4 regions of the Staphylococcus sp. IVB6181 genome follow, and region 1 is predicted to be linked to each of the others. Evidence: riboswitches for the same ligand, from Rfam matches in the RefSeq annotation. Region 1 holds a riboswitch; each other region holds the start of a gene.
The links. A riboswitch is a leader RNA that binds a small molecule or an ion and turns the genes downstream of it on or off. The one in region 1 is predicted to bind S-adenosylmethionine.

Region 1 (5,819 bases):
GACGCCGATGTTTTTAACTTTATTATCTTTCAATAAATCTTCCATACCCTGCCATGTTTCTATCATTAAATCTTCATCTGTACCAGGCCAGTGCATTAAGTATAAATCTAAATAATCCAATCCTAATTTATCCAGTGATGTTTGATAAGCCGCTTCTACATTCGTTCTTCCATAATCATCCAACCAAAGTTTAGAGGTAATAAACACATCTGAACGTTTTATTCCTGCAGCGGCTATACCTGCTTTAATACCTTCTCCTACTTTTTCTTCGTTTTGATAAATCATAGCAGTATCAATACTTCTATAACCTTGTTCAATAGCATATTGAACAGATGCTTTTAATTGATCATTATTTTCTACTCTGAAAGTGCCTAATCCGACTTTCGGCATTGTATTACCATTATAAAATGTAATATACTCCATCTCTATCTCTCCTTTAGCCTTCGCTTTTCTCAACCTTTACTATACGCTTAATTGTTAAACAGTGCATGAGTGAAAGTCCTGGTTAAAATGAAAAAGTACCATCCACTGCAATACTTGCAGTCAATGGTACTTTGTCGTTTAGTTGAATGATTCGATTTCTTCCATGACACGTTGCAAATCTTCAACATTATATTGAATACGTCCATGGAATACGAATTTATTAAAGTATTCATCTAACTGTTCAGGTCCAACCAATACTTTTGTATTCGTTGTTTGAGAATAGTTAGAAATCGTTACAGCACCCTCATTTTTAGGGTTGAAGTAAAGCAATGCCATTGGTGTATATTTCAAATCTAATTCGCGTTTCAACGTTTCAGCAAGCTGTTCTACACGTTTTAATTGATTTGAATAATTCACAAATGAAGCTGATTGCTTATCATCATTCTCATCTAACACTAGTGTTTGAGGATGACGTTTATCTAAATCAAGTACATCAAAGACTTGTTCAATTGTCGGTAAAGTACTGAATTGTTCTTTACTGATACCGTTATAAACATGCCCTTTCAATAACTGTGAATCAATAATGTATAACCCTGTACGCGTTAACACTAAATGACTGATGCGATCAATATCATTGAAATCGTTCTTCGGCAAGAAAATATTCGCCATGATGTGCATATCTTCAGGACGGATACGTTTTTCTTTGACCAAGCGATCTCTGATACCGATTAAACGCATATCTGTCACATATTCACTATGATTTTTAGAGAAGAGCTTCAGCGCATCAATTTCACGGTCTTTCGAAGTTACTGTTTCATCAAAATCAGCGCGTTGTTTAGTGACCGCTTTTTTATGTTCGACGCGTTCTTTTTCCAACTCGTCTTCATAATTTTCTTTTAAACTTCTTTCTTTTGCCTCATATTGTTCTTCTGCTTGCAATTTTGCTTTCTTCTTACTGTTTAACGCAATTAAGAAGAGTACAAAACAGATAACAGCTACAACAATTGCTGCAATTAAACCAATTTCCAATGGTCCCATAACATATTTCCGCTCCTTTACTTATCTTACTACCAATTATAAAGGAAATTTTCAAATGTATCGATAATAAAGCGTATTTTATTCAAAAAGTACGAAATTATGCTTGGACTGCTGCTTTCAATACATCCACTTTATCAACACGTTCCCAAGGTAATGCAACATCTGTACGGCCGAAGTGACCATATGCTGCTGTTTGTTTATAAATCGGGCGCTTCAAGTCTAACATCTTAATGATGCCTGCTGGGCGCAAATCAAAGTTATCTCTGACTGCTTGAACTAACACACCTTCAGACACTTTGCCTGTACCAAATGTATCAATTGAAATCGATACTGGTTCAGCAACACCGATTGCATAAGCAAGCTGTACTTCGCATTTATCTGCTAAGCCCGCAGCAACAATATTCTTAGCCACATAACGTGCCGCATAAGCTGCTGAACGGTCCACTTTTGTAGGATCCTTACCGCTGAAGCATCCGCCGCCGTGACGTGCAAATCCGCCATAAGTATCTACAATAATCTTACGGCCTGTTAAACCAGCATCACCTTGCGGTCCGCCGATTACAAAACGTCCTGTAGGATTGATGAAGAATTTTGTTTCTTCATCTAATAATGCTTTCGGTACGATTGGATCGATAACATGCGCTTTGATGTCTTTTTGAATTTGATCTAAACTTACATCTTCTGCATGCTGTGTAGATAATACAATAGTATCAATACGAACAGGCTGATCGTTTTCATCGTATTCAACAGTCACTTGAACTTTGCCGTCCGGTCTTAAGTATGTTAAAGTACCGTCTTTTCTAACATCTGATAAGCGTTTTGCTAATTGATGAGAGAAGTAGATAGGTGAAGGCATATAAGTTTCTGTTTCATTAGTCGCATAACCAAACATTAAACCTTGGTCCCCTGCTCCTGTACTTTCGATTTCTTCTTCCGTAATTTCATTTCTGTATTCCAGCGCACGGTCAACTGCTTGAGCAATATCAGGTGATTGTTCATCAATTGCTGACATAACCGCCATTGTTTGGCTGTCATAACCATATTTTGCTCGTGTATAACCGATTTCTTCTACTGTATCTCTGACAACTTTAGGAAAATCAACATAAGTTGCTGTAGAAATTTCTCCGACAATCATAGCCATTCCTGTAGTGACTACTGTTTCGCAAGCTACTCTTGCATCCGGATCTTTCTTTAATAATTCATCCAAAATAGCGTCTGAAATTTGGTCCGCTATTTTATCAGGATGCCCTTCTGTAACAGATTCTGACGTAAATAATCTTCTATTATTCGACATAACTGACTCCTTTTGATTTTTTTACGAAAATTCTCTATCTACGAGCTCAAATAAAAAAGGACTTTCTAACTATATACATAGAGAGAAAGCCCTTAAACGTCCTTTCGCTCTTATCGTTCAAACGTCTTCTATGACATTTGCAAACGGTTTGGCACCTTTCTCCAATAAGGAGAGGTTGCTGGGCTTCTTTGGGTCCATGTCCCTCCGCCACTCAGGATAAGAGAATCCGTTACACACAATACTACCCAAACAATTTACACTTGTCAATTCTATGTTTACAAAATCTTTAATCTGTTGTGGAATAATCATGGTAATATGTTATACTATGAAAATGTAAAGGCTTACAATTACAATTAATACTTAATGCTCTGGAGGGGTTATTTAAAATGGCAGTAGATGCACAAACTAACCGAAAAAAATTGGAACATTTAATTGGAAAATCATCATCACTTTTCCAACTGACTAAAACACAGCTTTACAACAAGATTTTAGACAATAACGAAGGCGAATTGACAGAACTAGGTGCAATCAACGCACTTACTGGACAATACACAGGTCGTTCTCCTAAGGATAAATTTATTGTAAACGAACCTTCCTATAGAGATGCAATTGACTGGGGATCAATTAACCAACCTATCGAAGAAGAAACTTTCTTAAGACTGTATGACAAAGTATTAGATTACTTAGATCAAAAAGATGAACTCTATGTCTTCAATGGTTATGCAGGCAGTGACCAAGATACTCAGTTACGTTTAACTGTAATTAATGAAATGGCTTGGCATAACTTATTTGCGCACAATATGTTCATCCGCCCTACTTCAAAAGATGAAGCTGAAAAAATCAAAGCTAACTTCACAATCGTTTCAGCACCTTATTTCAAAGCTAATCCTGAAGTTGACGGCACAAAATCAGAAACATTCGTTATCATTTCATTCAAACACCGTATAATTCTAATCGGGGGAACAGAATATGCTGGTGAAATGAAAAAAGGTATCTTCTCAGTAATGAACTACTTATTGCCGCAGCAAGATATCATGAGTATGCACTGCTCAGCAAACGTTGGAGAAAAAGGCGATGTCGCATTATTCTTCGGTTTATCAGGTACAGGTAAAACTACTTTATCTGCAGCACCTGATCGTAAATTAATCGGTGATGATGAACATGGTTGGAACAAAAACGGTATCTTCAACATCGAGGGCGGCTGCTATGCAAAAGCTATCAACTTATCAAAATCAAAAGAACCTCAAATCTATAATGCAATCCGTTACGGTACAATTTTAGAAAACGTAGTTGTTGAAGATAATGGTTCTGTTGACTTCGATGACAATGAGCACACTGAAAACACACGTGCTGCTTATCCGATCGATTATATTGAAAATATCGCAAAACCTTCAAAAGGTGCACATCCAAATACAATTGTGTTCCTTACTGCAGATGCATTCGGCGTGTTGCCGCCAATCTCTAAATTAAATAAAGCGCAAGCACTTTATCACTTCTTAAGTGGTTTCACTTCTAAACTTGCAGGTACAGAACGCGGTATTACAGAACCTGTACCATCATTCTCAACTTGCTTTGGTGCACCATTCTTACCATTGCATGCAAAAGTTTATGCTGAGCTTTTAGGTGATTTAATCGATAAACACGACGTAGATGTTTACTTAGTAAACACAGGTTGGACAGGCGGTAAATACGGCGTAGGTCGTCGTATCAGCCTTAAATATACACGTCGTATGGTAGATGCTGCCATTAAAGGTGATTTGAAGAAAGCAGAGTTTGAAAAAGATGAAGTCTTTGGTTTAAGTGTTCCAAAAGAAATTGAGGACGTTCCAAATTCAATCTTGCAACCTATCAATGCTTGGAGCAACCAAGATGCTTACCGCGAACAAGCACAAGATTTAATTTCACGTTTCGTTGAAAACTTCAAGAAATTCGGTGAAGAAAGCCAAGAAATCGCTGATAAAGGCGGATTCAAAGCATAATCACCCTTTCAATAAAATAGATAATCTATTACAAAACGACCGAAAGCCATCGCTTCGGTCGTTTTAGTTTTGCTGATTTTCAACTTTTGCCATCCACTGACGGATGACCTTTAATACCTCTTTTAATGCTTTAGGACGCGGTACATGTCCTTCTTTCATTTGATAGAAAGTTTGATAACGATGTCCGATACGTTCTAAGTATTCCTCTAAATAATAAGCTTGATGTATCCCGACTTGAATATCTTCACCGCCATGCACAATAAGTATCGGCGGACTGTCTGCATCAATATATTGCAGTGCTTCTCGTTGATCGTAGGCTGCGTCATCTTTCTTAGGATGTCCTACCATACGTTTCAACATGCCTCTTAAATCTACACGTTCTTCATACATGAGATGCAAATCAGAAACACCGCCCCAAATAATATAACTATCTGCCGGCAAATCTTGGAATGTCAATAATCCTTGCAAACCGCCTCGTGAAAAACCAATGATATGCACAAAAGCATCAGGATACTTAGCATTCAAAATACGAATAGCCTGTGTGACATCGTGCAAATCATCTCCGCTGAATTCATCTCTTCCTTCACTGCCGTTGTTGCCTCTGTAATACGGACCGAAGACTAAAGTATGCTCATCTGCAAACTGAAGCATACGTCCAGCACGTACACGGCCTACTTTGCCTTTGCCGCCTCTCAGATAAATTACAATCCGCTTCACATCTTTTTTCGGCTTCATCATTAACCCTTTCACGCGCAAATGATCCACCAAATACGTCACTTCTTCACCAATATGCGTCGATAAATCAATCGGCATTCGTTTCGTTTTGATAAAGTCCAAGTTGTATCACTCTTTCTACACATTTTAATATTGCTTCGTCTTCCAGCAAATAACTTTTATCCTCATCACGAATTGCGTCTAACGAACGATATAAAACAGGGCCTTCTGTTTCTAGATAATCCGACTTCTCATCCAAACGATCGACGAGAACAGCATACACATCTTTCGTAAACCATTTTTCTCCATCAGGATGATACACAGTATACTGCGCAATATAAGTCATTGCTTTGGCATGTCCCCCTGTTTCC
Region 2 (5,819 bases), 460 kb from region 1:
GATATGGAATGTCTTTTTATTTTGTTATATTTTAAATCCCATATTGCCTTTTTGTAAATTTAGTATTAACATTATGTTAATAATTTGTTAAGGAGGCGCTTTCATGTTTAACTTTTTAAAACCGCCGAAACCGATTGCTCCGCTTTCAAAAGACCAAGTCGATCCTACATACAAGGAACTTCGTCTTAAAGTATTTTTAGGAATCTTTATCGGTTATGCGGGGTATTATCTTTTACGCAAGAACTTCTCGCTTGCGATGCCGGATTTGATTGAACAAGGCTTCAGCAAAGGACAATTAGGTATTGCGTTATCAGCAGTTTCTATTGCCTACGGCTTCAGCAAGTTTGTTATGGGAACTGTCAGCGACCGCAGTAATGCGCGCATGTTTTTAACTTTGGGACTGATTTTAACAGCTATCGTCAACTTATTGCTTGGTTTCGTACCATTCTTTACTTCCAGCATTTTGATTATGTTCATCATGCTGTTCTTAAACGGCTGGTTCCAAGGCATGGGTTGGCCGCCATCTGGTCGAATATTAGTCCATTGGTTCAGTGTCAGCGAACGGGGAAGCAAAACTGCTATTTGGAACGTTGCCCATAACGTCGGCGGCGGTTTGATGGCTCCGATTGCGACTTGGGGTATTTCAATGACCGCTTTATATAACTTCGGTTACCTCAAAGGATTCGAAGGCGTCTTCATTTATCCCGCACTTTTAGCGATTATCATTGCGATTATTTCTTATGTATTGATTCGCGATACACCTCAATCTGAAGGTCTGCCTTCAATTGAAGCGTACCGCAATGACTATCCAACAGCATCAAGAACAACCCTCGAGACAGAATTAACTACAAAAGAAATCCTCTTCAACTATGTCCTCAACAACAAATGGATTTGGGCCATTGCATTTGCGAATATCTTTGTCTACTTCGTGAGATACGGTGTATTAGACTGGGCACCTGTCTATTTAAGCGAAGAAAAGCACTTTGATTTGAAAGCATCTGGTTGGGCTTACTTCTTGTATGAATGGGCAGGTATCCCAGGTACATTGCTTTGCGGATGGATTTCCGACAAAGTCTTTAAAGGCCGCCGCGGTCCTGCAGGCTTCTTCTTCATGCTAGGCGTAACAATTTTCGTTCTGATTTATTGGCTCAACCCGGCAGGCAATCCATGGGTAGATAATTTATCACTCGTAGCGATTGGTTTCTTAATTTACGGTCCGGTAATGTTGATCGGTCTGCAAGCATTAGACTATGTTCCGAAAAAAGCAGCCGGCACTGCAGCAGGTTTAACTGGTTTATTCGGTTATTTATTCGGAGCGGTGATGGCCAACATTGTACTCGGCTTTGTAGTAGATCACTTCGGATGGGATGTCGGCTTCATTTTATTGACTGGTATTAGTTTGCTGGCAATGCTCAGCTTCATCTTAACTTGGAATAAACGGGGGCAAGAAACAGTATAATTCCTCAAACATTTTCATATATGTATAAAAGCAGCGGTACTGAAAATTATATTTCAGTGCCGCTGCTTTTCTTTTAGAATTCTTCTTGGTTTTCTTGTATCTCTTTTAAAATTTCTTGTAGTTTAATGAACATGTTTTCAAAACCATGTGCAGTCGCATCATGATATTCTTTCTTTTGCTGTTTATATTCCAAAGTTGTCCATCTTCTTTCTTTCGGAACAACAGCAGTATATCGGAAATTCATTTGTGTCATATCCGAACCTGGTTCGCGTTCGAAGATTTCTACTTCTATCGTATCTTCTTTATCGCTCAATTCAGGCATACCGATTGTCATGACAATACGGCTTGGTGCTTCTAATTCTTGGAAGACACCTGTCACTCTGTTCTTTTTGCCGTTACGTTCATCTACAATTTCATAACGTCTGCCTTCTTCAGGAATCAAATCAATTGATTGATTTGAACGGTTAGAAGTCATAAACCAGCGTTTCATAATATCAGCATCCGTCCAAGCTTGATAAATCAACTCAGGTTGAATACGCATTAAACGTTCCAATGATATGACTACTACGTCGTTTTCAATGTTATATCTTGCCACTCTGTCGTCACCTACTTTCACACTCTCTATTATTTTAACGCATTTAAGAATATAAGCCAAAGCAATCGCGCTTACAAACATAGTAATTCACAACAAGATTACTTTAACATTTTTCAAGCGTGAAAGTAAAAGTTATTTCGCTTTTTGCTTGCTTTTGTTAAGTCTCGGCAAGTTAAAGGCAATCGCAATCAGACCGCTGATACCTAAGACAATCGGATAAATCGAATAAGGAACCAGCCTAAACGGTGAAATACCTGCGACACCAGCTGCTGCAATCACTTGCGGGCTATACGGCAGCAACCCTTGGAAACAACTGCCGAAGATATCTAAGATACTAGCAGATTTTCTTGGGTCAATATCATATTCATCCGCAATGTTCTTCGCTAATGGCCCTGCCATTAAGATAGAAATCGTATTATTCGCAGTTGAAATATCAGCAGCGCTGACTAAACCAGCAATACCGAATTCTGCCCCGCGTCTTGATTTCACTTTGCTGCGGACAAAATTCAGAAGCCAAGTGATACCGCCATAGTGTTGAATCAAGCCGATTAAGCCGCCGATCATTAAAGCGATGATTGCGATATCTTCCATACCGATCATACCTTCTGATGCTGCTTTTAAGAATCCAATCCAATTAAACGAACCATCAATCAAGCCGATAATGCCTGACAAGACAGTTCCGCCTATCAGTACGATAATGACATTAATGCCGATTAAGGCTAATATCAATACTAATAAGTAAGGAATGACTTTGATAAATTCGAAACTATAATCTTTTGTACTGCTTACCGTTGCACTGTGCGTTAAGAACCCTAAAATAATCATGGTGATAATCGCACCCGGCAAGACAATTCTGAAGTTCACTTTAAACTTATCGCTCATCCGTGTATTTTGTGTACGGACTGCAGAAATAGTTGTATCAGAAATCATAGATAAGTTATCGCCGAACATTGCCCCGCCGACCACTGTTGCCATTGCGATTGCTGCTGAAATATCTGTGGCTTCACTGATACCGAAACCAACCGGCGCAATCGCCGCAACAGTTCCGACTGATGTCCCCATTGAAATAGAGACGAACATACAAATAATAAATAAACCTACGATTAATAAGTTGCTGGGAATTAACGTCAACCCAAGGTTAACTGTTGATTTAACGCCGCCCATTTCCTCAGTTACTTTAGAAAATGCCCCGGCTAAAACGAAAATCAAGACCATTAAAATAATATTCGAATGACCTGCACCTTTAGTGAAAACTTCAACTTTATCCGCAAACTTTTGTTTACGGTTCATAACTAATGCGATAACAACCGCAATCGTAATCGCAATATTCAACGGCATCTTCGTAAAGTCGCCTGTAATAATACCGACACCTAAGAATAAACCTACGAATATAACCAAAGGAATAAGTGCCAAAGCATTCCCTTTTTGTCTTTCTTCGGACATGATTCAAACACCTCGCTCATATATTAAAAAAATCCTTTTTCCTGCTAAGAAAAAGGATACAATGCTTGTTTCTTATCTCTTAGCAATCAATTTTGCTACGGGAATTGGCACACGCGTCGCAGAAATTCTGCGATCCATGTTGCCGAGGCTTCAAAGTGCCCTTCACTCCACCTCTCTTGATAAGTACTATTTATTTTTATTTTCCGAATCTTTTTAAACCTATCATGATTGTCCGCTTTAGTCAATCGTGAAAACGAAAAAATTTAATTTTACAATTATTCTGTTGGGCGCTCTAATACAAATTCTTCGCCAAGTCTCACATAATCATTACCTGCAAGACGACCGACAGGATGCAAGGCTTTGACATCAATTTTATGCGGCTCGATATAGACTTCGTCTGCGATATGATATTGTACAACTTCGCCTAAAATCAAATCGTTGCCGACTTCATCATTGCCTAGTTCAATTACACGATCTAATTTGCATTCAAACGTAATACTTGCACCTTCGATACTCGGTACATTTACTACTTGCGAAGGAATCGTTTTAAAGTCTGTACGCTCTAATTCGTTTTCTGTACGGTCAATCGGTGCTGCAGTACTGTTAATCCCTTCAATCATTGACAGTTCAGAGATATGTACTACAAATTCTCCGGTATCAATGATATTTTGCGCTGTATCTTTGCGTACACCATTAGTACGGCCTGTCGAAATCATAATCATCGGCGGTTGGCTGCTTACCACATTAAAGAAACTAAAAGGTGCCGCATTTAAATTGCCGTCTTTATCTTGGGATGTCACAAATGCGATTGGTCTCGGCAAAACACTGCCGCTTAATAATTTATAATTTTCTCTTTGCGTTAAATCTTTCGGATTAAAATGTTTCATTGTTATCTCCTTTCTATACTTTATCTGAAGTGTCTCTATCATAAGCAACTGCTTACCAAAATGCGAATATTGTGTTTTTCATTTCACATTTACCCAGAATTTATATCACAAATGATGAAACCCCTCACTTTATTCAGCGAGGGGTCAGATTTATTGGTTACTTGCAAAATTGCATGTTTGAATCAGTTGATTTGTTTACCGCCAGTTACACCATAGACTTGGCCTGTTGTATAACTAGATTCATCTGATGCAAGCAAGACATAGGTGCTTGCAAGTTCAACTGGTTGTCCGCAGCGTCCCATCAATGAACTTTGACCGAACTCTGGAATTTTGCTTTGCGGTTGTCCGCCTGAAATTTGTAATGGTGACCAGAATGGTCCAGGTGCTACTGAATTGACACGGATACCTTTATCAATTAATTCTTTAGCAAGACTTTTCGTCAATGAAATAATGGCTGCTTTTGTAGCCGCATAATCATGCAATACTGGATTTGGATCATAACCTTGAATAGATGTTGTTGTCGTAATAGTTGCGCCTGGTTTTAAATAATCCAGTGCTTTTTGTACTGTCCAGAATAATGAGTACACATTTGTTGTAAAGGTTTGTGTGAAATCTTCTGTTTTGAAGTTTTCGAAGCCTTCGTGATATTGCTGATGTCCAGCTACAAGTGTCACATTATCTAAACCGCCGAGTTGTTCATTCGCATATTCGACTAATTCATAGTTGAAAGACTCGTTTGAAAGATCTCCTGGTTTCAGATAAACTGTACCGCCAGTATCTTCAATTACTTTTTTAACTTCTTGTGCGTCTTGTTCTTCTTTCGGATGATAGTTAATCACCACTGACGCACCTTCACGTGCATAAGCAATTGCGACAGCACGGCCGATTGCTGAATCTCCGCCAGTCACAAGTGCTTTGATACCTTCTAAGCGGCCGTGTCCTTTATAAGAAGTTTCGCCGCAATCAGGTTTTGGTTCCATATCTGCTTGAAGACCTGGCCACTCTTGTTCTTGCTTTGGAAAATCTTCATCTGAGAATTTCTTGCGCGGATCTTGTGGTGCCATTATCTATCACTCCTCGTTATTAGTCATATTAATGCTATACCACAAAATCCCTATTTCATTCATGAGCAAATTAAAATAATTTTTGAACTAAATTCGCGAGATACACAGGTGCTGTTTCTAAAATACCTTCATTCGGATTGTATTTCGGATGATGCAGATCATAATCTGATTCAGAACCGATAAAAGCAAATACACCTGGTACCGTATCACTCATTGCTGAGAAATCTTCACCGATTGTTTTCGGCTGTTTCAAATCATACACTTGATAACCCGCTTCTTGTGCAGTACTTTTCGCAACTTCTGTTAAGTCAGCATCATTCATCACTGCATTCGGCAAATGCATATAATCTAATTCGACCTTAGCATCAAAC
Region 3 (5,819 bases), 400 kb from region 1:
TCATTTTGTATCGGGGTCTTGCTCTTTATCGGCTACTCGATTATCGGTTTGGATTACAGTTTAGTCTTAGCATGTATTGCAGCTGTAACGAGTGTCGTACCGTATTTAGGACCTACGATTGCGATTTCTCCTGCTATTATTATGGCATTGATTACATCGCCGATTATGCTGATCAAACTGATTGTCGTATGGACAGCAGTGCAATTTATCGAAGGACACTTTATCTCTCCGAACGTTATGGGTAAAACATTGAAAATCCACCCATTAACCATTATCTTCGTGTTGTTATGTGCAGGTAATCTTTTAGGTATTGTAGGGGTTATCTTAGCCATTCCGGGTTATGCAGTTATCAAAGTATTGGTTATGCATTTATTCGGAATGTACAAACGCAGATACAACCGCTACTACGGTCAAGATTCCGGTCCGTATGAAGTGGCAGACGAAGAATGGGCAGATAATCCGAACAATGAAATCAAATAAGTACAAGGTTAAGGCATGACACTTTTGTTAGGTGTGATGCCTTAATTTTTTGTCACATGCACAAGGATATGTGGTAATATTTACATATATTATAAAAGATTTCATGACTGATTGTGCTATCAGAATAAATAGAATCGAGTGGAAATATGTCGAAAAGAATGAAAAGCAGATTAATCACAGGTGCTAAAGCAGTGTTTGCGGCAGTGCTTTTTATCATAGTTGTGATGACGTTATATCGAGAACTCTCAACTATTAACTTTAAGAAATTGTTTATGCTCTTTGAAAAATTAAACCGCGTGGAACTGACAAGCTTGCTTGTGGTTGGCGGACTATCCATTTTACTGTTGAGTTTTTATGATGTGGTAATGGTACGTACATTAAAACTGAAAATGCCGATGATGAAAGTCATGCGTGTCAGCTATATTATCAATGCTTTGAATTCGATTATCGGGTTCGGAGGATTTATCGGTGCGGGTGTGCGTGTATCGGTATATAAACAATACACAAAAGACACTAAGACTTTGCTGCACTATATTTCATTAGTGCTGCTGTCGATGCTGACAGGCTTAAGTTTATTATCTATTTTAGTTGTGACACATGTCTTTAATGCCAAGCATTTGCTGGATGACTATCCGGTGGTACATGTCTTGTTATATGTTGTGGCGTGCTTCTTGCCTGTGTTTGTATTTGTGACGATTAAAAAGCCAGTACAGCAATCACATCGTTTTACAGGTGTCTATTTGACGATTGTTTCAAGTATTGAATGGCTTGCTGCGAGTATGGTTTTGTATTTTGCATTGCGTATCGTTGATTTGAATGTGGAATTCACTTCATTTGTCGGCATCTTTATTATTGCAGCAATTGCGGGTTTGATCAGTTTCATTCCTGGGGGCTTTGGTGCATTTGATGTCGTGATATTAGTCGGTTTGAAACATTTGAATCTGCCGGAAGAAAAGATTGTTTTAGCCTTGATGCTGTATCGTTTCGCTTATTATATTGTACCGGTTGTCATTGCGTTGATTTTATCAATGTTTGAATTCGGGACTTCAGCCAAACGCTACCTTGAACAATCGAAATATTATACCCCTGCAAAAGAAGTGACATCGTTCTTGTTTTCTTATCAAAAGATGATCACGCAAAAGATTCCGTCATTGTCTTTAGCAGTACTCGTTATGTTTACAAGTATGATGTTCTTATTAAACAATGTCAGTATCATTTATGACGGACTCTATGACCCGAATCACATGTTTTATTATATTGTGGTAACGATTCATACTAGTGCATGTTTGATTTTAATGCTGAATGTACGCGGTATTTTCAAACAAAGCCGACGTGCGATTTTATTTGCGATGATTTCTGTTATTTTAATTTTTATGATTACGGTTTATACCAATACGTCGTTTTTATTAATTACATGGCTGATCATTGTCTTTGGTTTATTGGTTTATGCGTTCTTAAAAGCACAAGTGCTCAAACGTCCGATTCGTTTGCGCCACTTGATGTCAATGCTGATTATTTCGGTTGTGATGTTAACGTTGAATCATTTTGTCATTGCTTTTGTATTAGAAGCAGTCGATGCGTACCGCATTGAGGTCGACAACTCGATGCTGCGCTATTATTTATGGCTGACGATTTTAGCAGTGATTGTTATTGTGACATTTATCGTATGGCTGTTTGAACAAGCATATAAAAAAGTGAAACCTGATAATGATATTGCACAATGCGAAGCGATTATCGAACAATACGGCGGCAACTATTTAAGTCATTTGCTGCATAGCGGAGATAAACAAGTGTTTATGGATGAATCAGAAGAGGCTTTTATTATGTATCGTCTGAAAGCCAATTGCTTAGTTGTGCTAGGTGATCCGATTGGTAATAAAAACCGCTTTAACGCCTTGTTAGAAGCGTTGTATCATTACGCCCGATACGTTGGGTATGAAATTATTTTCTATCAAGCTACAGACCGTTATATGCCGCTGTATCATGATTTCGGGAACCAGTTCTTTAAGCTTGGGGAAGAAGCGGTCATCGATTTAAGCACGTTTACAACTTCAGGCAAAAAACGCAGAGGTTTTCGTGCTACGTTAAATAAAGTCGAAGAACAAAACATCAGTTTTGAAATTATCGAACCGCCGTTTAATCAAGATTTGCTGAAAGCGTTAGAACAAGTCAGTGATGCGTGGCTGGACGGCAAAAATGAAATGCATTTTTCAGTCGGGCGTTTTACACATGATTATTTAGAGAAGGCACCCGTCGGTATTTTAAGAGAGGCGGACGGTCGAATTATTGCTTTTTGCAGCTTAATGCCGATTCATAATGATGAAGCTATTTCTGTCGATTTGATCCGCTGGCTGCCGGAAGTAGATTTACCGCTGATGGATGCGTTATATCTGCATATGCTACTGTGGAGCAAGGAACAGGGGTATCAAGCTTTTAATATGGGTATGGCGACTTTATCTAATGTGGGTCAAAATGAATACTCGTATTGGAATGAACGTTTAGCAGGAAAAGTATTTGATAACTTTAATACATTGTATCGTTTCAGCGGTTTAAGAAGATATAAAGAGAAATTCAAACCGAATTGGGAACCGCGCTTTTTAGTATATTCGCGTCATAGTTCGTTATGGCAAGGAATGTACAAAGTTTTATGGGTAATTCGCTCCAAACATTAATTGTATAACTGTATTCAAGGCTGAGGCAGCGTATTCGTTGTCTCAGCTTTTTTACATGCATGTAAATTTTGTTGACGAAATATTATTTCTAAAGCCAAAATTCAGAAAAATAAGAATAGTCTATTGACATTACGCTGTATTAGTTCTATACTACTGAATAAATTAATAAAACTTATCCAGAATGGTGGAGGGACTGGCCCAACGATACCAGGCAACCTATTTAAGTTAGGTGCTAATTCCAGCAGGTGAAGACCTGAAAGATAAGCCCAGCGAGTCTATCTTTTTCAGGTAGGCTCATTTTTTATATATTCAAGGAGGAAATGAACATGACAAATGATTTTAAATTCGAAACGTTGCAATTACACGCAGGACAAGAGGTAGATCAATCTTCGCATTCGAGAGCGGTACCGATTTATCAAACGACTTCATTTACATTTGACGATACACAACACGCAGCTAACTTATTTGGTTTAAAAGAACTTGGTAATATCTATTCTCGTTTAACTAACCCTACTGTAGCAGTATTTGAAACACGTGTTGCTGAACTTGAAGGCGGGGTTGCAGGGATTGCGGTAGCATCAGGTATGGCTGCGATTACTTATGCAATTCAAACTGTAGCAGATGCTGGCGACCACATCGTAGCAAGCTCTACTTTATACGGCGGTACACATACATTATTTGCACATACTTTACCTAAATTCGGTATCGATGTTTCTATCGTTGACAGCAAAAACTTTGATGAAGTGAAAAACGCAATCAAAGATAATACAAAAGCGTTATACATTGAAACTGTAGGGAACCCTGAAGGTAACGTTGAAGACATTGAAAAATTAGCTGATATTGCACATGAAGCAGGTATTCCATTAATCGTAGATAACACATTCGCTTCTCCATACTTAATCAATCCGATTAAATACGGTGCAAACATTGTGGTGCATTCTGCAACTAAATTTATCGGCGGTCATGGTACTTCTATGGGCGGTGTCGTTGTAGACGGCGGTAACTTCGACTGGACACAAAATGACAAATTCCCTGGTTTAACTGAGCCTGATCCTTCTTACCATGATTTAGTATTCACTGAAGCTTTCGGCCCAGCTGCATTAGCTTTCAAAATCAGAACAACTTTACTTCGCGATACAGGTGCAGCGTTATCTCCGTTTAATGCTTTCTTATTATTGCAAGGTTTAGAAACATTATCATTAAGAGTAGAACGTCATGTTGAAAACGCAGAAAAAGTAGCGAAATTCTTAGAAGGCCACGAAAAAGTAGAATGGGTTAAATATGCAGGCTTGCCTTCAAGCGAATATTACGACTTAAAACAAAAATACCTTCCAAAAGGCGCAAGCTCAATCTTTACATTCGGCGTTAAAGGCGGCTATGAAGCAGGTATTAAATTTATCGAATCATTAGAATTATTCTCTTTACTTGCGAACGTTGGGGATGCGAAATCATTAGTCATTCACCCAGCTTCAACAACACATGCGCAATTAAATGAAGAGGATCAATTAAAAGCAGGTATTACACCTGAAACTATCCGTGTATCTATTGGACTTGAACATATTGATGACATCATCAATGACTTAGAAAAAGGATTAGACGCGATTTAAGATGCTCTTTACTGATGGAATTCCTATTCTGCCTGTATTAAAGCAGGAACACATCGATTTTGAAGATAAACGGATAACTAATGGTTTGAATTTATTGATTGTTAACCTTATGCCTATGAAACAAGATGCTGAAAGACAGTTGTTAAGATTGCTTGGGCAGACGTGTCACGACATTAATGTCGACTTTATCTATCCGGTTACTCATCAACCTAAATCTTCTTCGAATCGACATGCTGAGCAGTATTATAAGGAATTTGATGAGATTAAAGATAATTATTATGATGGTTTTATAATGACAGGTGCACCTGTAGAACATCTTGATTTTTCTGCTGTAGATTATATAGAGGAACTCAAAGAGATTTACGATTGGTCGAATACCCATGTCAAACAGCGTTTATTTATATGCTGGGGCGCACAGTTTGCGTTGAACTACCGTTACGGCATTCATAAACGGATGTTTAATGAAAAACTGACTGGGATTTATCGTTATCAAATCTTACAGGCGCATCCTGCGTTGTTTGAAATTCCAGAGTATATTATTCCGCAATCTAGGAGTTCTTATATGGATCCTGCTGAATTGATGGAAGAAGCGGACTTAGATGTTATTACTTACAGTCCGTATACGGGTGTTGATTTCATTTCAAATAAAGACCAATCGGATTTGTATATCGGCGGCCATTTTGAATATGAAAGCAATACGTTGTTAAATGAGTTTATACGAGATAGTGAGAAGAATGCAGCTTCTGCCGCAAAACCTAAAAACTATTTCAGAGGAGATTCATTAGAACCGCTTCCTGCACATTGGATTCCTTATGGTCAGCAGCTCTTTCAAAACTGGACGGATATGATGGAACAGTGCCGTTTTCCAGTGAAGGAAAAAGAAGCGGATATTCTTGATAAGTAACTTGTCTTTGCAAGCTGAATAAATAAAAAAACAATGCGCGAGCACATCCTAAGGATGCATAGCTTGCGCATTGTTTTTATGATACATACAATCTGTTATTGTTCTCTTTGACGTTTAATTGCTTCACGCTGTGCAGCTTCTTCTGCATAACGTTCT
Region 4 (5,819 bases), 1.1 Mb from region 1:
AATCCCTTTGCCTCCGGCAAATTTATAAGTTTCTGGTGCGCGATTAAGTCCGCCTGTTTGAAAATTATCTACTTTCATAATGTAATCAATGGATGAATTGAAAGTTACTGTATAAATCAATTTATTGTCCTCCTATGATGGAATAACTGTTGCGATAGGTTTTGATATCTCCGCGTGTTAACGCTTTGGCTGATGTCAATATGTCGCAAGGTACTTTAGTATTGACACTTACGCCCGCAAAATAAGTATGACCGAATTTAGAACTATCTATTAAAATAAAGATATGCTGACCGACTTTCATCGCATTTTCTTTTACATAAGCTTCTTGCTCATCTGGCGTTGTTAATCTGCCTTCGCTGTCAATACCGTTCATGCCGATAAAGACTTTGTCGAAATGATAATGTTTCAATGTTTCGATGGCACGCGGTCCTACTGAAGCAAGTGTGTTGGCTTTAACATCTCCGCCGATAATCAGTGTCTTAATTCCGCGTTTCAATAATGCTTCTACATGGGTTAAGCCATTAGTAACCGCTACAATTTCTTTAGCTTCTATATACTCAATCATTTCAAAGGTCGTCGTACCCGCATCAATATAAATACAGTCGCGATCTTCAATTTGTTCAGCCGCCAGTTTGCCTATTTCTCTTTTTTCTTGAATATTGCGTTCTTTCTTCTCAGACATTTCAGGCTCGCTTAAAGCCGTATTTTTAAGTGTTGCGCCGCCATGGACACGTTGTAATTTACCCATTTTCTGCAATTTCGATAAATCCCGACGGATTGTGGAAGCACTGCATCCTGTCATTTGGATTAACTCTTGCAGCGTCAAAAATTCTTTTTCCTTTAACAACTGTATAATCAGGTCAAATCTTTTTTGCGTTATCATATCGCCACCTCGTTTCTACTTTATTATAATGTGTCCGCTTTCAAATTTCAACCAAAAACATTCATTTTCATTCAAAATCAATCATAAATCCGTAAAAAAAGATGAGCTTCTGCTCATCCTTCATGTGTTGCTACATCTGCAACTTTTGCTTCGGTGGCTTGAATAAGTTCTGAAACATTCACACCCATTTGTACACCGCGCAGTCCGCCGCTGACAAAGATTTTCTCCTGTTGCTCAGCAGATTGATCAATGACAGTCGGATACGCGTGTTTCATGCCGATTGGAGAACAGCCGCCGCGAATATATCCTGTCACTTTAGTCAGTTCATCTAATGGGAGTAAATGCAGCTTCTTCTCTCCAACAGCTTGTGCCGCATGTTTCATATCCAAGTGGCTTTCTACCGGTATTACAAATACATACGGGTCATGATTGTTGTTAATAAACAGCAAGGTTTTAAACACTTGTTCAGGATCTGCCCCAATCAGCTTTGCGACCTCTTGTCCTTCAATGTGTTCCTTGCCCATTTTAAATGTACGCATTTCATAATCGATGCCTTCGCGATCTAAAATGCGCATCGCATTTGTCTTCTTCTGTTTCATTGCGTTCACCTCATATTTAATATAGCACGCAAAGCAAACAGACAACATCAATACCGCTTCAAACCTAAAAAAACAAGGCGCCCCGACACTGTTTCTGCTCATTTCTGAGTTCAGTTGCCCGATACGCCTTGTTTTGTAAAATGCTGAAGCCATTGCTGACTCACATCATTTGCGATAAATGTGAGTGAAATCACAAATACTGAATTGGATTCTGCTTTTGTACTATGTGCTGCTTCTGTATGTTGTGTTGATGCCCCCCCAGCCACTGCACTGTATGTAGGTGGAGGAGTTTCTGATGCATTGTTGTTTGACGAAACATGCTCGCTTTGCATGAAAGCAGAGACACCGTTTTGGAACTTAGCAAGTTCGCTTTCATTCGTCACTAATACTAACAGAAAAATCAAGCAACAAGCCAGAATGCCAGCATATACCCATAAAATTAACGCTCTCATTCTTATAACCTCTTCACCCTTGATTCGTGATTACAATATTAACACAAAAACTTTACATAAACGGTAAGTAGTAAGCTATTTAAACCAAATGTAATATATGTAACAGAACCGACACGAAAATAACGGTGACATCACAAAGTGACACAAACCTCTTTTTGGTTGCGAACATCCTATTTAACAAGGTTTAACGTCTATCTGATTGCTTTCCTTCTCATCTATCCCTTCAAATTTTGTCCATAAAATTGAAATCATGTTACAAACACACTACAAATAAGACTATTCACAGAAAAAGCAGGTCAACTGCTGGGGTTAAACACCTCGCAACTGACCTGCTGATATATTATTGATTTTCTTTAATAGCTTGTTCGCCTTGTTCAATGGCTTGTTGAATAAATTGATGTGCGGCTTCTAATTGCTGTACCTCTGTATCAGAAAGTGCTATCGGCAAACGTTGTTTTATACCTTGTCGATCAATCAATGTTAACAGACTTAATGCGCCATCAGATAAGCCATACTCATGATTGACTAGACCGCTCACCGGTTCAATCGTATGTTCATTCAATACAACAGCGTGTGCTAATTGTACAGCTGCTCTTGAAATGGCCGCATTCGTCCAGCCTTTCTTGATAAAGACATCAAATGCTACTTCATCAATACTATGCGACACAGCTGCTTGGTTGATTGGTTCTGCGCCTGTTAACTGTTCAAACTCAGGCAATTCAATACCATGAATGCGTACACGGCTCCAAACAGGTACACAGTGAGAGCCATGCTCGCCTAAAACAAAAGCCTCTACGTCTTTAGGATCGACATCGTAGTAAGCTGCAATTAAAGTACGAAAACGAGAAGACTCTAAAATTGTTCCTGTTCCAATGACTTTATCAGCTGGATAACCTGCCTGATGACCCAAATAAGTCATTGCATCCACAGGATTAGAAATTAAGATAACAATAGGCTCTGTCGTTACAGCAGAAAGCTTGCTGAAGACTTCATGAACGATGGTACTGTTCGCTTTCGTCAATAAGGTACGATCCTTCATATCTGGTGTAGAAGGTGCGCTGGCTGAAATAATTACGATATCCGCATCTTTTAAATCCTCGTACCCTCCGGTTTGGATATCCACATGATGCGAACGTTTCAAACCTTGGATATGCAAGTGGTCTAAGACTTCTCCTTCAGCTTGCGAAGTATCTGTATCCACTACAACGATTTGTGAAAAGCATCCTAAATATTGTGCATCAGTCAATACTTGGCTGCCTACTCTGCCTACACCGATAATCCCTAATTTTGTCATTATAATTCTCTCCCTTGTCTTACTTAGCTTCATACGGTATTACGTCTTTACCGTATTCTTTTTTAATGAATGCTTTCATATCTTTTGATTGCAATACTTTAATCAAAGTTTGGAATTTTTCATCATTTTTATGTCCTTCTTTTACCGCAAGGATATTCGCAAATGGTGAAGATTCGTTTTCCATAACAATGGCATCTTTAGAAGGTGTTAAACCATTATCAATTGCATAGTTAGAGTTCATGATAACAGCTGCACCTTCACCGCTTTTATACGTTTTCGGCAAGAATTCTGCGCCTTGCTGATTATTGAATTTCAAATCTTTCTTGTTTTCCACAATGTCTTCGAATTTTGCATCTTCGATTTTGACACCATCTTTGATTTTAACCAAACCTTCATTTACAAAGAATGATAGGAAACGTCCTTCTTCTGCTGGGTTATTTGAAACATAGATTGTTGATCCTTTCGGAATATCTTTAATGTTTTTGTATTTTTTACTATATACACCCATTGGTGTTGTGAAGACTTTGCCGACTTCTTCTATTTTATAACCATGTGATTTCTTTTCGGCTTTTAAATAAGGAACGTGTTGGAATAAGTTCGCATCCACATCGCCTTTGTCTAATAATTTATTCGGCACTTTATAATCGTTAACGACTTTTACTTCTAAGTCATAACCTTTTTTCTTCATTTCTTTCTTAGCATGTTCTAACACTTCACCATGAGGCGCAGGAGAGGCCGCAACTGTAATTTTTTTGTTTTCTCCGCCTTTACCTTGACCGCAGGCTGCTAATACGACTAACAAAATACATAACCCGATAAAACTGATTAATTTTTTCATCTTACTATGACACCATCCCTATGTAATTTACAAATAACAAGACTCCTTTCAATAGAAAAAGCTCCCCCTTAAATTAAGAGAAAGCTTTTCGTTCTTTCTCTCATCTTCATAAGCAATTGCTTTTTGTGAATTAGCACCACTTCGTATATACGATGGTTGCTGGGCTTCATAGGGCACATCCCTCCGCCGCTCTTGATAAGAGTCTTATTAAATTGAATTGTATTAAGGTTACCACCAGTTATATAATTCGTCAATCTTATTTTCATATTTTTCTGAAAAAAATACTGTAATAATTAAAGTGCCAACAATAAACTGCTGGCACATGTATCTTTTCTTTTAAAATTACACTTTCATTCCTTTATTCTTTCTAATCGTCTTCTCTATCATAATAATTACAATTCCAAGCAGCATAACAGTAATAGACATGTACAACGGAAATTCAAAGTTCACGTCATATAATGAACCCGCGACAAGTGGTCCTGCAAAGTTGCCCATACTAGTAAATGTCGAGTTTAATCCACCGGCAAGTCCTTGGCGGTTGCCTGCAATATTTGAAAAGTAGTTGGTAATCGCAGGTCGGATCATGTCGAAACCGATAAATACAATAAAGCTGATGATCATGATTGACCAATAGTGGTGTGCAACTACTAATAAGAATAAGACTACTGCTGAATAAAAGAGCGAAATTTGAATAAAGGTCAATTCTTTGAAATACTTCATAAACTTATCAAATAAGAAAATTTGGAAGATAGCACCTGCTAAACCGCCGCCCATTATAGCGATAGAAATATCTTTTGGAGCATAGTGTGCTTTATCTGCAGTATATAAAGGATACAGTGTTTCAAAAGCTGCTAAACCGAATGCGAGTACGAATGTAATAATGATCGGTGTAATAAAAGCTTTGATATTAACTTTAGCTAATTCTTGCGGCTCTACAAATTGGTGGAAACCATCTGTTGTTTCGCGTTTTGCGCCATGAATAAAGAATACCGAACAAACAAAAGCTATAATACCTAAACTTCCTGCAAAATAGAACGGCAGACGATGGGAGAATTCAGCCATAAAACCGCCGAACCCTGGTCCTAAAATAAACCCTGAGTTGATAATGGCAGACATATAGCCGAAGTTCTTAGCTTTATCTTGCGGCGGCGAAATATCCGCAATCATGCCTGTTACACCCGGCATGACCATACCAGCACTAAAGCCCCCGATAATTCTTGAAATAATTAACAATGTATAATTACTGCTCATCGCAAAGATAAATTCAGAAACAGAGAATAATATCAATCCGATACAGATAATGAGTTTTTTGCCTAATTTATCAGCAAGGTTGCCTCCGAATGGAGAAATTACCATTTGCGCTAATGCAAAGGCCGCAACAAGAATACCTAAATCACTTCCATTTAAACCTAAATCCTTTAAATAGACAGGTAATACAGGTACAACTAATCCAATCCCTAAGAAAACGAGAAATATATTAAAGTAAAGTGTGATTAATTGCTTACTCATGATAGCCTCCTTTATTGCGTATTTTACGTCGATTTTTGTAATGACTACCTATTATACACCAAAGTTATTCTATAGCTCAATCAAATAATTTTATCTTAAGTTAGTAGCATTATTCCCTGATTATTTAAAATTTATGCTTCATTTCAAGGTATGCCTAACCTGCGCTTTTAATTGATATCTCCGTTAAAAAGATGTATTATATTCACTTAAGTCTGACAGAAAAGCACGTTTGCTGTCTGTTTTA

Region 2: it holds a riboswitch for S-adenosylmethionine, as region 1 does, so the genes downstream of both, MUA90_RS03425 (Na+/H+ antiporter NhaC family protein) here and metK (methionine adenosyltransferase) in region 1, are expected to answer to the same signal.
Region 3: it holds a riboswitch for S-adenosylmethionine, as region 1 does, so the genes downstream of both, MUA90_RS08065 (O-acetylhomoserine aminocarboxypropyltransferase/cysteine synthase family protein) here and metK (methionine adenosyltransferase) in region 1, are expected to answer to the same signal.
Region 4: it holds a riboswitch for S-adenosylmethionine, as region 1 does, so the genes downstream of both, MUA90_RS11585 (MetQ/NlpA family ABC transporter substrate-binding protein) here and metK (methionine adenosyltransferase) in region 1, are expected to answer to the same signal.

The regions. Positions count from the first base shown of each region.
Region 1 covers NZ_CP095096.1:1,243,948-1,249,766, reverse strand. Annotated here, with positions in the region: gene MUA90_RS06130 (aldo/keto reductase) at 1-423, opposite strand, end outside; gene MUA90_RS06125 (NERD domain-containing protein) at 562-1,461, opposite strand; gene metK (methionine adenosyltransferase) at 1,559-2,755, opposite strand; SAM riboswitch class I at 2,863-2,978, opposite strand; gene pckA (phosphoenolpyruvate carboxykinase (ATP)) at 3,142-4,734, shown strand; gene MUA90_RS06110 (alpha/beta hydrolase family protein) at 4,798-5,571, opposite strand; gene ytkD (RNA deprotection pyrophosphohydrolase) at 5,537-5,819, opposite strand, start outside.
Region 2 covers NZ_CP095096.1:780,612-786,430, reverse strand. Annotated here, with positions in the region: gene glpT (glycerol-3-phosphate transporter) at 104-1,459, shown strand; gene MUA90_RS03430 (SRPBCC family protein) at 1,533-2,054, opposite strand; gene MUA90_RS03425 (Na+/H+ antiporter NhaC family protein) at 2,187-3,497, opposite strand; SAM riboswitch class I at 3,567-3,683, opposite strand; gene MUA90_RS03420 (flavin reductase family protein) at 3,773-4,384, opposite strand; gene MUA90_RS03415 (SDR family oxidoreductase) at 4,567-5,448, opposite strand; partial or broken gene MUA90_RS03410 (amidohydrolase) at 5,519-5,819, opposite strand, start outside.
Region 3 covers NZ_CP095096.1:1,643,843-1,649,661, reverse strand. Annotated here, with positions in the region: gene MUA90_RS08075 (AI-2E family transporter) at 1-480, shown strand, start outside; gene mprF (bifunctional lysylphosphatidylglycerol flippase/synthetase MprF) at 627-3,152, shown strand; SAM riboswitch class I at 3,322-3,419, shown strand; gene MUA90_RS08065 (O-acetylhomoserine aminocarboxypropyltransferase/cysteine synthase family protein) at 3,479-4,759, shown strand; gene MUA90_RS08060 (homoserine O-succinyltransferase) at 4,761-5,663, shown strand; gene msrA (peptide-methionine (S)-S-oxide reductase MsrA) at 5,759-5,819, opposite strand, start outside.
Region 4 covers NZ_CP095096.1:2,364,816-2,370,634, forward strand. Annotated here, with positions in the region: gene pfkB (1-phosphofructokinase) at 1-120, opposite strand, end outside; gene MUA90_RS11565 (DeoR/GlpR family DNA-binding transcription regulator) at 122-883, opposite strand; gene ybaK (Cys-tRNA(Pro) deacylase) at 997-1,482, opposite strand; gene MUA90_RS11575 (hypothetical protein) at 1,593-1,934, opposite strand; gene MUA90_RS11580 (lactate/malate family dehydrogenase) at 2,275-3,228, opposite strand; gene MUA90_RS11585 (MetQ/NlpA family ABC transporter substrate-binding protein) at 3,248-4,066, opposite strand; SAM riboswitch class I at 4,164-4,268, opposite strand; gene norA (multidrug efflux MFS transporter NorA) at 4,409-5,575, opposite strand.